DNA from 3 places in the Peribacillus simplex NBRC 15720 genome. Region 2 is predicted to be linked to each of the others. Evidence: riboswitches for the same ligand, from Rfam matches in the RefSeq annotation. Region 2 holds a riboswitch; each other region holds the start of a gene.

Region 1 (4,252 bases), 1.8 Mb from region 2:
TGTGATAATATGACCGGATTTTTCATACCAGATCAAGTGTTTATGCTGCGTATCAACTTCATTGTAAATCGCTGAAGCACTCTCCGTATAGTCTGGATCATCCAAGCGCCCTTGTAAAACAAGAGTTGGTGATGTGATTAAATCTAAATTTTCACCTGTCTCATTTATAATATTCAACACATCTTTTAGTTGAGGCATTGGCTCTTCTTCCAGAAGCTTCACTTCTGCAGCAATTTGGTCTGCATCTTTGCCCTCAAACTTCTTATAAGCCTGTGCATAATTGAGCAAGCGGTTCTTTTGTCGATCGATACTTTTTCCTTGCGTCGGAGCGCACATTGAAACTACCCCTGTTACAGGCAATTCAATTCCCACTTTTAATGAGAAAACTCCTCCTAAAGAAATTCCTACAACTGCAATTTCCTCATAGCCTTCTTCTTTAAGGAATTTATAGCCATTAACTACATCTTCCCACCATTCCTTAGGACCAGTCTTAACGAGTTCCTCACCAGACAATCCATGCCCTCTATAAAGAGGTCCGTGGCAAGTATAGTCGAGATCATTCAAGTATTTCCCTAATTTCTTCATATCTCCTGTACTTCCGGTAAACCCGTGAAGTAAAAGAACAGCTCTTTTTCCACCTCTGTATGTGAATGATTCAGGTGCTTTCACTTTCATCTATCTAGGACCTTCTTTCTCTGCTCTTGTTAATAAATAGAATCTATATGATTTTCGAAAAAAAATCAATTAATACCCCTTGAGTAGGGATTCTTCTATCCTATTCCGTTTTTTCATTTAAACAATTAAATCATGTATATAGTATCCTTACCACACGCTTCACAACTCATCCGTTCCGAAGCACATTTTACTATGATTAAATTCATTTAGCAATCGTCATTTAACCATTTTTTAAAAGAAAAGTAAAATGCACCTTGTGATACGATGTACAAAGGATTACACTTTAAAAATGAAAAGGAGGAGAATTTATTTGGATAAAGAATTAATGAAGGGAAGCATTGACCTCCTTTTGCTTTCACTTCTTTCACAAAAAAAGCTATACGGCTATGAAATCACGAAGATCTTGAAGGAAATGAGCATGGGCAAATATCAAATAAGTGAAGGCACCCTCTACTCCGCCCTGAAACGGTTAGAAAAAAAAGAATTCATAAAAGGCCATTGGAAAGAGTCAGAGTCAGGCCGCAGGAAATATTATCATGTCACCGAAAATGGACAAACCGAACTTGAGCGGAAACGAGAATGCTTTTTCTTCCTGGAAAAATTAGTTCGGAAAAGCGCAGAGCAATTCTAAACAAAATAAAAAGCTTCCTGCAACCATTAATGGAACGGCGCAGGAAGCTTTTTTTGCTATTTACTCGTGAAAATGTGCTGTACTCATTAATTTGAGCTGTTTACTCGTGAGTTTCGCACTTTTACTCGTGAGTTTTGCTGTTTTACTCGTGAATTCGCACTTTTACTCGTGAATTCATACTGGACTCATGATTCAGCACGTTTACTGGTGCCTTACTTCAATCACGCAAAAAAAGGACCTAATTTGGTCCTTTTTTGTCTATTCCTTTATGCTTGCGATAATTGGCGCAGGAGAGCTTCATACATTCCCCTTGAACATGCGGGCCATATTTTTCACGAAAGGCTTCGAGGCAATAGCATTTGTCTTCTTCTTTTTTGGTTCCATCCATCGAGTGCATCCCTCCTAGCATTTAACTGGAGACTACACGTTTCTCCAGTTCTACGTTGATTCGTCCCAACAGTACGGCACCGATTGACTGAATGATAGTTTTAACGATGATTTGGCCGATAACCGCAGCGGGTACTGCTTCCCATGGTAATATATTGGCACCCAGTGGACTTAGGCCAATCACGACAAATATCACCGAATCGAAAAAGCCTCCAACGATCCCGCTGTAAAACACCCTCCAACTCATCGGGAGCTTTAAACGGGTATAAATTTCCGTATCCGCTGTTTCTGCGACCACGAACGATAAAGCGGAAGCAAATACGATCAGTAACGTATCCCCTAATAAGAATGATACACACGCAGATAAAATAAGTGCAGTGACGATACATATATAGGTCTTGGCGCGGCCGAATTTATTCTGGACCAGATCTCGAAAGATGAAGGTTCCCCCAATGAGCAATGTACCCATCGGAATGATGAACATGCCAAAATGTAATGGCGCAAAAGCTGCTGTAACCACATTCGCCGTGATGATGGATACTAAATACAATAAAATTCTTAACATTTCTTAATTCTCCTTATACAGAAAAAACAGCACCCTAAGAAAGAGCACTGTTCTCCTTAGTTTTTTTGAGAGGGTAGCTAGAACCTCTTCCGCCCGAGCGGATTATCATTTTCCTTAATTATCGTAGCTTGAAAGCGATTAGAAATCAAGAAGTTTCAATACGGCCGATTTTAGTCACTGGGAATGGTGCGATTCCGCGGATATCGTTTGGTATTAGCAATGCACTTCAAATCTTCTTCAATCCAATGACTCTGGCGATTTTTGTCGCAGAAAACTACTTGACCGGCTGTATATGAAAAGCCGACAATGATTGATAGAATAATGTTTCGATCTTGATATGAGATATAAACGCGAGGAGGAAAATAATAATGAAAAAACCAACGTTTGTCTATCCTATTTATATCGCAACCACTCCAGAGAAGCTTTGGGAAGCCCTGACGAGCGGTGAAGTCACGAAGAAATATCACTTTGGATGCCAAGTCCAGTCTGACTGGCAAGAAGGCTCAATCGTTAAATATTTGCTCGAAGATGGGCGTATTACTGATCATGGTAATGTACTTAAGTGTGAGCCGCTACACCTGCTCTCGTTCACTTGGAACATGACAGGAGACGAAACACCTCGCGAGCATCCTACTCGGGTCACTTTTGTCCTGCAGCCAATGGATGATTCCACAGTGAAGTTAACACTAAAGCATGAGGATCTTGTGGAGACAGATTTCGTATATGATGACAATACCTTTGAAGGCTTGAATAATGGATGGCCAGCAATTCTAAGTAACCTGAAGAGCTTGCTTGAAACTGGACGGACCCTGCCGCCAATATCAGTAGATTGGGATAATTAAGTGGTAGTGGAAAACTATAAAAACAAATCGAAAGAGAGTTGATTTAGTAATGGATACTCAAATAACTACGAAATTTAAAATAGTCAAGCCAACTAATGAAGTATTTGAAGCCATAGTGAACCCTGAAAAAATCGGGAATTTCTGGTTCTCATCGAGTTCTGAAAGATGGGAACAAGGCCGGACGCCTACATTGAGATATAACGAATACGATGCTGAAGTGGTCATTAATGTATTGGAAGTCGAGGAAAATAGGAAAATCGTGTTTGCGTGGGGCGGAAATGATCAAGAAACGGTTGTTACAATTACACTAAAAGAGTTGGATAAAACGAGTACAATTATTGAAGTGAACGAATCGGGTTTGAAAGAGGACGACCCCGAATTGATAAACAAAATGATAGGACAAAAAGAAGGATGGGTATATACATTAACCTGTTTAAAGGGTTATTTAGAAAATGGCGTTAATACTTTGAGAGCATCAATAATTTTTTAACTTTTAAAGGTTCAGATTTAGACGGGAGGAGACTTTTAATGTTTCCGAGAAAAAACTCAAGGATGAATATCACCCTTGAGTTTTTTACTTTCCGTATGCTTTGACAAGAAATTCAATCGGAAAACACTTTTAGATATATGCCCTTCGAAGCTTTTTTATAGGCTTCAATTCCCATTTTCTTTACTTTTTCTGATAAACTGGATGCTCTTACTAATTGGGTTCCTTGAATAACGGAAGGATCCATCAGGCGCATTTTATTTTTCCGATGTATATCGTAATCCAATTGATCTTCTTTCACCTTTACGTTACCATGGATCCGTTTTAACAGGTTTTGCACTTCATGGTCTTCAGTGAAGCTTAACAAGGACATGACTTCTTCATCTGTACCGAGTAAGTCATCAAGACTGATCAGTTTTTTAGCTAAAGCCAATTTTAAGGTATTTGCCAAGATATCATAGCCATATATATTAAGTGGGTTCATGAAAAAATCAATAACTTCGCTGTAATACGTTTTCACAAACCATTCCGCAGATTCAATATTATCCAGATACATCCTTCCATTTATTATGATTATATGGTCTAGAAATTCATTAACGGATTCCATTGTGATATGTCCATATTGATACATATCCCGGAGAGTATAATCTACCCGATCGGCACAT
Region 2 (4,252 bases):
AAGACGAACTCCGGCCGCGAACTCGACTACCCCACTGCCCTTTCGGAAGCCAAAGCAGGCATCCTGGCCAATGTTGATGTCTTTCATAAATATGGACGTGACATATTGCGGAGTGAGCCCGATGGAATAAAAGAAAATAACCTGGATCAACTGCCGGAGTTTTGAGTTTTCGGGGAGACTGCCTGATTTGGGCAGTTTTTTTCTGTCAGGATGCGCAAAAAAGGAACCAGCATGATTAGCCGGATCCTTATTTTTCATACTGATAGGATTCAGAGATTTCGAGCAGTCGTCCACAAGACTCGACAACCTCGATGATTTCCATCCAGGACATGTCCAGACCCAGTTCATTAGCATGGGAAATCTTATCCCGTAATTTCCGGATGGCATTCGCATCCTTCTTCCCTTTACTTTTCGAAGGGATTTGGAAGAAACACATCAATTCTTTATCTTTATGTATGATATCGAATTTATCACTGATTTGCAGGCACTCTATTATATTAATATCCTCATTTTTATCGATTCTCCTCTTATATAATTCGGTTGCCTTTTCTAAACGGTCTTCGCTGATCATTGGATACCAGCTGCCATCGCCGAATCTATCCAGGATGATATCGCTCATCCTCATTTCCAATAAGGTAATATACCCGAATATCAGCATTCTGATCGGAGGCTTTTGAAGGTCGGCATGGGTAATCAACTTTTTAATTGAATTATTCTCTAATACGAACACCCTTGTTTTATTCTTGAAAATATGGAGAAGCTGGATCAAAGGCGTTGAATCCGAAACCATTTCCCTTGGTGAAAAATTTCTCAAATATTCAGATATACTTCCTTCACCTAGTTCTTCCCTTTCGATATACCCGATGATTTCCCCTCGATCTTGGACGGCCAATATATCAAAATTCTTTTTTTCCAATGCTTTCTGGATATCTACCGCCAGATCGTTTTTATGGCAAAACTCAAGCTCCTGGGCAATGCTCTTAACCGTTATATTTTCTTCATAAAGAGTTTTAAGACTAAGATAGCTGCTATTGCTTTTTCTATGGCTTCCATTTAACATCTTTAACCTCCGCTCAAGAACACTTTCTGCCCGATTTTCCACTTTAATAATAGACCGATAAAATGCATGCGGTCCCCACAAATAAAGTCCAGCCTAGTGGACTCAATCTCATTCATGTGAATCTTTTTGGCACCATTAATTAATCAAAAGCCATCAACTGCATTGCCTACCGCCGTTTCCTCATTCCCCTTTTCTTCCCAACCCTTACAAACATCCACCCAATCCTTCGCACCTGAATATTCAAATAATTCAGTGAGTGTAAGTTCTATTGCAGAGTTCGAACTGCCGCATGCCGGGAACAATGAATCAAAGCGCTTCATCGATACATCAAGAAAAACAGCTAAATCGTTTGCCAGACCAAACGGGCAAACTCCTCCGATTGCATGGCCGGTCTGTGCAAGCACTTCTTCAGGTGAAAGCATTCGTGCCTTGAAACCGAACGTCTGACGAAATTTCTTATTATCCACTTTCGCGTCCCCAGCGGCAACAACCAAAATTGCATTTTCACCTTCCCCCTTAAAGGAAAGAGTCTTAGCAATCCGCGCTGGGATAACACCGATGGTTTCCGCTGCTTCAATCACCGTAGCACTCGATGTTTCGAACTCCATTACATCGCCTTCCCGATTCCATTGTTTAAAATGGCTTTTGACACTCTCGATCGACATAAAATATTCACTCCTTTGAAGTACATATTGAAATAATATCATCCTTCATTGCAATAAATCAAAATCCTATTGGGCTACTTCTGCTGCTTGGAAACTTATAAATTAAAACCATTCTTTACAAATTGACGAAACAAGCTTACATGGGATACTATTAATCTTCGGATAAACGCCTAAACGTGGTTCGTAACCATCCCACGATAAAAAACTAGGGAGAGAGTAAAATGAATGTTCGTACACTCGTGATAAACGGGTTATTGGCTGCCTTATATGTGGCGGTCTCATTGGTGTTTAAACCAATAGCTTTTGAGATGTTCCAATTTCGTGTACCGGAAATGTTGAACCATCTGATTGTATTCAATAAAAAGTATATCTACGGTATCGTCGGCGGAGTCTTCATATCGAATCTGCTCTTTTCTCCGATGGTTCCATATGATTTGATTTTTGGGGTGGGGCAATCTCTGCTCGCCTTATTGCTCGTAATTTTTGTTTCGCGGTTCATAAAAAGCATTAAAGGACGGATGATTGCCACGATTATCTTTTTCACGTTCACAATGTTTTTAATTGCAATTGAACTGAACCTTGCCTTTGGCTTGCCATTCTGGCTAAGCTGGATGACTACGGCTGTCGGTGAGTTCGTTGTCCTCCTGATTGGTGCGCCAATCATTTATGGAATGAACAAAAGAATTCAGTTTGAAAAGTGGCTTTAAAGGAATCTTCGCGTCGTTAACCCACTATAATGGAAAAGAGCTGTCTGCATGATGCGGCAGCTCTTTTTTTTCACCAATGAACTCGAAAATGATAAACTATTAGTAAGAATGGTGGTGGCCCTTTGAAAAAAGTCCTGACCATAATTGGTCTACTGGTAATCGCAATATTTATTTACTCTAATGCAGAGTTGTTCACTTTGGTTTGGAAAAGTGATCTGGATTCTGTCATTGGCATATTGAAGGAAAACCTTTTGCTTACATTTATTGTGACATTCGTATTGATGTTTGTACAAAATTCTTTTACAATCATCCCCTTAATTTTACTCCTGACTATCAATGTCACGATATTCGGATTCATATATGGCTATCTATGGAGTTGGTTTACAAGTGTTGTTGCCTCAGGATTCATTTTTTATGCAGTAAGAAACTGGTTTCAGGAGCTTCTCTTAAAGAAGATTGGCGAAAAATGGCAAGAAACTGTTGTGGAGCATGGTTTCATGTACGTTTTTACAGGCAGGATTTTCCCGCTTATCCCAACAAGCTTAATTAACTTGGCAGCTGGAGTCAGCACCGTCACTTTCAAGGATTTTTTATTAGCGACGGCGCTAGGCAACCTTATATACTTTTTCTTCCTATCGCTAATCCCATATGGACTCCTTTCTGTTGAAATGAACCAATATACCCTAGTTGCTCTCGCACTCCTCACCTTACTATTCTTCATTATCTATAAGCGTGCAAAAAAGAAGAAGAAACTAACCTTCTTCAGAAAAAACAGGTGACCTCATTGGCCCCTGTTTTTTTATTTAGGATTCTGCATATATTTTTTTTCGATAGTTTGTTAAAATGTGTATGTAATTTTACCTTCGAAATGTCTTAAAATCAGGGAGAATCTCCATGTCCAAACGCTCCATCTTAGCAATATATATCCTTTCCGGGATTATTACACTAGTCGTGTTCGACTATTTTTTAACTACAAATATCCAAAACAAAGAGGTCTTCATTCAACTTCAAAGAGCGGAAGGCTTTATTTTCCTTTTATCAATAGGCTTGATCTTATATCTTTATTTAGCTAAAAGGGAAGAATTCAAACAATTAAAAGAAGCGGAACAACGTCGGCGTACACTCATCAATTCAATGGTGGATTTCGTTAACTTCAAGGATGGTGACGGCCGATGGCTTGAATCCAATACCTTCGGGCTGCAATTATTCCAATTGGAGCATGTAGATTATAAGGGAAAAAGAGACAGTGAGCTCGCAGAATACTCCGAATTTTATAAAGAGTCGTTGATCTACTGTGAAGTTTCCGATGAAGAAACGTGGGTAAAAGGGGAAATCACAAGGTGTGAAGAAATCGTCCCTCTTCCTGATGGCAATCACAAGACCTTTGATACGATTAAAGTTCCCCTGTTCAATGAGGATGGTTCACGAAAAGGCTTAGTCGTCATTGGCAGGGATATTTCTGAAAGGGTTGTCGCGGAGAATCAATTATTCGATAGTGAACAACGCTATAAATCATTGTTTGAACACAACCCTTATCCGATGCTGATGCTTGATTTAAACGGAATGATCACAACCGTAAATCCAAGGTTCGAAACAGTAACAGGCTTTCAGCAGGAAGAAGTACATGGTGCCTCATTCATTAATTTGAACTTTTCAGCAGAAGACGCGGAATTGATCCGTACATCTTGCCAATATGTCATGGAAAACCAAAAGGGGATCAAAAAAGGGAAAGATATAGAATTCCTGACGAAGTACGGGAAGTCCATCTTACTTTCTTGTACGTTTGTCCCAATGATGGTTGGCGAGGATTTGGTCGGAAT
Region 3 (4,252 bases), 1.8 Mb from region 2:
AAGTCCAAATATTCACTTTCAATGGTTATTAAGTGACCATTATAGGGAATGGTAGCAGTGAAGGCTTCAGCAACCTCATCCAAAGTCGGTCCCATGACATCCATATGGTCTTCCAATACATTCACGATGACCCCAATGTTTGCTTGGATCATTTTGTTTTGGAAGATTAGTTGATAGTCAGGCTGTACGGCCATGCACTCACAAACTAGTGCTTCCGTGCCTAAGTCGGCAACTTCTTTAACTACACGCCGTTGTTCTCCTATGTTGGGTCCTTCCGGGCGGCGTACAATCGGTTTTTCCTTGTCGGTAAACCAATAGATCATTCTTGCTGATGTTCCGGTTGTTTTACCTACTGTTTTGTACTTAGCTTCCTGGATCACACCTGTAATCAGGCGCGTTACAGTCGATTTCCCTCGAATCCCATTCACATTCACACGTACCGGGATGGAGTCGAGACGCTTCTGATGGCGTTTTTGTTCGAAAATGCCATAGCCAAGTAAAAAGATCGCACAAATAAATATTGGTGCCATTTTTTAACCTCTCTTTTTTTTAATTATTTGATTTACTGAATACACACTACATGATTTTAAACTTAATAGGCAAGAGTCAATTATTCTATCGCAATATAGTTATTATCAGCTTTTTCAAATAAATGTATATAGGAGTGTAATATTATCTAATGGGATAAATTGTTTTATGAGTACAAAGATATGGCTGAAAAACACGTAAATCCTTGGTTTATTTACACTAAATTATGGAAAGTTTAATAAAGATCTATTTTGGTCAGAATCAAAATGGTTTAATGAGCATTTGAACCCGATTCTTAATGGCTATATTTGAATAATGAATTGTTTTTAAAAGTGAGGTTTATTACAGTTTATTAATTGTTTATACCTATTAGTTGTCATAAACGTAACAATATTTATGGAATTGTCATTCAATGTAAGATATTGCATCTATCGACTCAATTAGTTGGACTCTTTAGAATACGGACAAAGATGAGTAAAAGAACACATCTCTTTTTTTTGATATTTTCCGGTTTTTTCCTAATGGGATACCCATGGGTCTATAGTTGATCTTTTACCTGAAACATGAAATAAACTAAAGTTAACCCATTTTTTTAAAAAAATACCTAGTTTCTTCTATAAATATAGTGTTTATAAAAGAATGAAAAATAAAAAAAGCTCAGAAGCATATCTGAGCTTTCGGCTTATATATTGTAAATGAATGGAATGGTCACGAATCTCCGTTTATCATGGTGATTTAACGTTTGTGGGTCTTGAGCAACTGCATTCGTAGCTGATTATGGGAGGAATCAGGTTAACTGGATTTCTTTCTGTCAGAAATCTCAAGGTTGGAGCCCTTTTTACCGCCATCAATCACATAAAGTCTAGGAGCTAATCTCCTTCTTTTTCCTTGATTGTCAGGATTCATCTTCATATAATTTTCGTATTCTTTGCGAAAGAACTCTTCGGTTTCCCGTTCCAGTGCTTTTCTTTCGTTAAAATCTGTTATGAATTTGAAAAAACGTTTCATATGAATTCCTCCTTTGGGGTTAAAAGGTCTTAGTTTAATAGTAACATATCGTGAGTGAAATTTAACCTTTTTTTACAGATCTGGAGTGAGAATCGTGTTTTTATGTGAATAAAGTTGTGAATGGTTTGATTCGAGAGAAAGCATGCAATGGATCCTTACTGAGTATAAGTGCCCGTGCATGGTGTTGAAAGGAAATGTCGGGATTTGCAGTAGCAGGTATTGGAAGCAATGATTATTTCAGTTAAAATATTCCTTTAGTTATATTTATTATACACTAAATATTCTGAAAACAAAGGAAAATATTCACTTCCTGCCGCTTTTGATAGATTTGCTTTTTATTGGTTTATTATTGTGTATAGTTATTTATTCCCCGAATATACGAAAATGAAACAACCTTTATAAATGAGTGAAAATGCCACCAATACCTTTGCTTTAATGCTTTTCAAATTAATGGACCCCTTTATCGATATTTTATTCACTCTTTTTTATCGGTTAAAAAATGGGATGTTTAAGCAATGAAAAGATAACCAAATTTTCCATTAGGTTTAATATTCACTAAATATAAACATCTTGATTTCTTATCGTTTTCAAGTTACTATTGACTTGGAAAAATATAATATTCCGCGTTAAGGCGGAAGAGGTTCTAGCTACCCTCTCAAAAAAACTAAGGAGAAACAGTGCTCTATTCTTAGGGTGCTGTTTTTTTCCGTAAAAAGGAGTTTTATAGAAATGAAGAAGAAAGAAAAGGCAGTGGTTGTGTTTAGCGGAGGTCAGGACAGTACGACGTGCCTGTTCTGGGCATTGGAGAGATTTGAGAAAGTGGAAGCGGTGACGTTCGATTATAATCAGCGGCATAGCTTGGAAATCGAATGTGCTCAAAACATTGCCAAGGAATTGGGCGTGAATCATCATATCCTTGACATGTCGCTGCTGAACCAACTGGCACCGAATGCATTGACGAGAAGTGATATTGCAGTGGCGGACGGAGAAGACGGGGAATTGCCGTCGACGTTCGTACCGGGGAGGAATTTGCTGTTCCTTTCGTTTGCCGGAGTGCTGGCGAGTCAGATTGGCGCTAAACATATTGTCACCGGTGTCTGTGAAACTGATTTCAGCGGATATCCTGACTGCCGTGATGTATTCATTAAATCGTTGAATGTGACACTGAACTTGTCGATGGACCAGTCATTCGTGATTGATACGCCGCTAATGTGGCTTAATAAAGAGGAAACATGGGAGCTTGCGGATCAGCTTGGCGCATTCGACTTTGTCCGCGAAAAGACCCTGACTTGCTATAACGGAATCATCTCCGACGGCTGTGGAGATTGTCCGGCATGTAATCTGCGGAAAAAAGGACTGGATGACTATGTAAGCAGACGGAAGGTGCTTTCATGATGTACGGTTTTAATATAGTGGATAAACTCCAAAAAATAGATGAAGATATTCAGCGCAGCCAATTGAAGTATACAAACAAGAGGGTTCTTGTGAGTAAGGAATTCACCTTTGACGCGGCGCACCATCTGCATGACTATGAAGGAAAATGCAAGACCCTGCATGGCCACACGTATAAGGTCATTTTCGGGTTGAGCGGGTATACAGATTCACGCGGGTTGATGATAGATTTTGGGGACATCAAGGATATATGGAAAAATGAAATTGAAATCCACCTGGATCATCGTTATTTGAATGAAACTCTGCCGCTCATGAATACAACGGCTGAAAATATGGTTGTCTGGATTTATGAAAAAATGGCCGAAGCCCTTTCATTAAAAGAATATGAGGGTGCTAGAGTCGAATTTGTTCGATTATACGAAACGCCGACAAGCTATGCTGAAGCCAGACGGGAGTGGATGGAAAGTGAGTAAACTCCCGGTTTTGGAAATCTTCGGGCCGACCATCCAAGGAGAGGGAATGGTCATTGGTCAAAAAACCATGTTCGTACGGACTGCCGGCTGCGATTATTCCTGTGCCTGGTGTGATTCCGCATTTACTTGGGATGGCACCGGTAAGGAAGATACCGTCCAGATGACTGCCGAAGAAATATGGGATGAGCTGAAGCGAATTGGGGGTTCCGGTTTTTCCTTCGTGACGATATCAGGCGGAAACCCGGCTCTGCTGAAAAACCTAAACGGCTTGATAGCGATCTTACATGAAAATAAAATGAAAATAGGTGTCGAAACACAAGGGAGCCGATGGCAGGATTGGTTTCTCGATATTGATGAACTGACTATTTCACCTAAGCCGCCGAGCTCTAAAATGAACACGGACTTTACGGTGCTCGACCAAATCATCTCGAACCTTGCCAATCGAAATCCTGAAAACCATGTCTCATTGAAGATCGTCGTCTTTAACGAGGAAGACTATCAATATGCCAAACATGTACATGGGCGTTACCCGGATATTCCTTTTTATCTGCAGGTCGGCAATGACGACAGCAGGACGGCGGATGATCGTCAATTGATCAGCGGCCTTTTGAAGAAGTACGAAGAGTTAATTGATAAAGTGATAGCAGATGATGAATTGAATGATGTGAAAGTGCTTCCCCAGCTGCATACCTATATATGGGGAAACAAGCGGGGCGTGTAAAGAAAAGAGAGCAGGAGGCAGTGTGATGTTTAATCACACTGCCTTTTTAAGCTTATTACAACCTTTGAATGTGTGTAGCTTTGAAGGATGATGTGTATTTAAGGCCATATCCAAATAAGCGATCCATTCC

What was found. A riboswitch is a leader RNA that binds a small molecule or an ion and turns the genes downstream of it on or off. The one in region 2 is predicted to bind preQ1.
Region 1: another riboswitch for preQ1. It lies ahead of BS1321_RS19070 (VUT family protein); the one in region 2 lies ahead of BS1321_RS10065 (QueT transporter family protein).
Region 3: another riboswitch for preQ1. It lies ahead of queC (7-cyano-7-deazaguanine synthase QueC); the one in region 2 lies ahead of BS1321_RS10065 (QueT transporter family protein).

What each region holds. Positions count from the first base shown of each region.
Region 1 is NZ_CP017704.1:3,947,933-3,952,184, reverse strand. It holds gene BS1321_RS19080 (alpha/beta hydrolase) at 1-675, opposite strand, end outside; gene BS1321_RS19075 (PadR family transcriptional regulator) at 986-1,306, shown strand; gene BS1321_RS27600 (hypothetical protein) at 1,545-1,694, opposite strand; gene BS1321_RS19070 (VUT family protein) at 1,716-2,258, opposite strand; PreQ1 riboswitch class I at 2,309-2,351, opposite strand; gene BS1321_RS19065 (SRPBCC family protein) at 2,627-3,100, shown strand; gene BS1321_RS19060 (SRPBCC family protein) at 3,150-3,590, shown strand; gene BS1321_RS19055 (HD domain-containing protein) at 3,703-4,252, opposite strand, start outside.
Region 2 is NZ_CP017704.1:2,118,741-2,122,992, forward strand. It holds gene BS1321_RS10050 (DUF3892 domain-containing protein) at 1-165, shown strand, start outside; gene BS1321_RS10055 (hypothetical protein) at 248-1,060, opposite strand; gene BS1321_RS10060 (YbaK/EbsC family protein) at 1,204-1,725, opposite strand; PreQ1 riboswitch class I at 1,896-1,940, shown strand; gene BS1321_RS10065 (QueT transporter family protein) at 1,947-2,432, shown strand; gene BS1321_RS10070 (TVP38/TMEM64 family protein) at 2,555-3,211, shown strand; gene BS1321_RS10075 (PAS domain-containing sensor histidine kinase) at 3,327-4,252, shown strand, end outside.
Region 3 is NZ_CP017704.1:3,941,604-3,945,855, forward strand. It holds gene pgsB (poly-gamma-glutamate synthase PgsB) at 1-530, opposite strand, end outside; gene BS1321_RS19020 (hypothetical protein) at 1,321-1,536, opposite strand; PreQ1 riboswitch class I at 2,168-2,210, shown strand; gene queC (7-cyano-7-deazaguanine synthase QueC) at 2,266-2,931, shown strand; gene queD (6-carboxytetrahydropterin synthase QueD) at 2,931-3,401, shown strand; gene queE (7-carboxy-7-deazaguanine synthase QueE) at 3,394-4,122, shown strand; gene BS1321_RS19040 (DUF4260 domain-containing protein) at 4,178-4,252, opposite strand, start outside.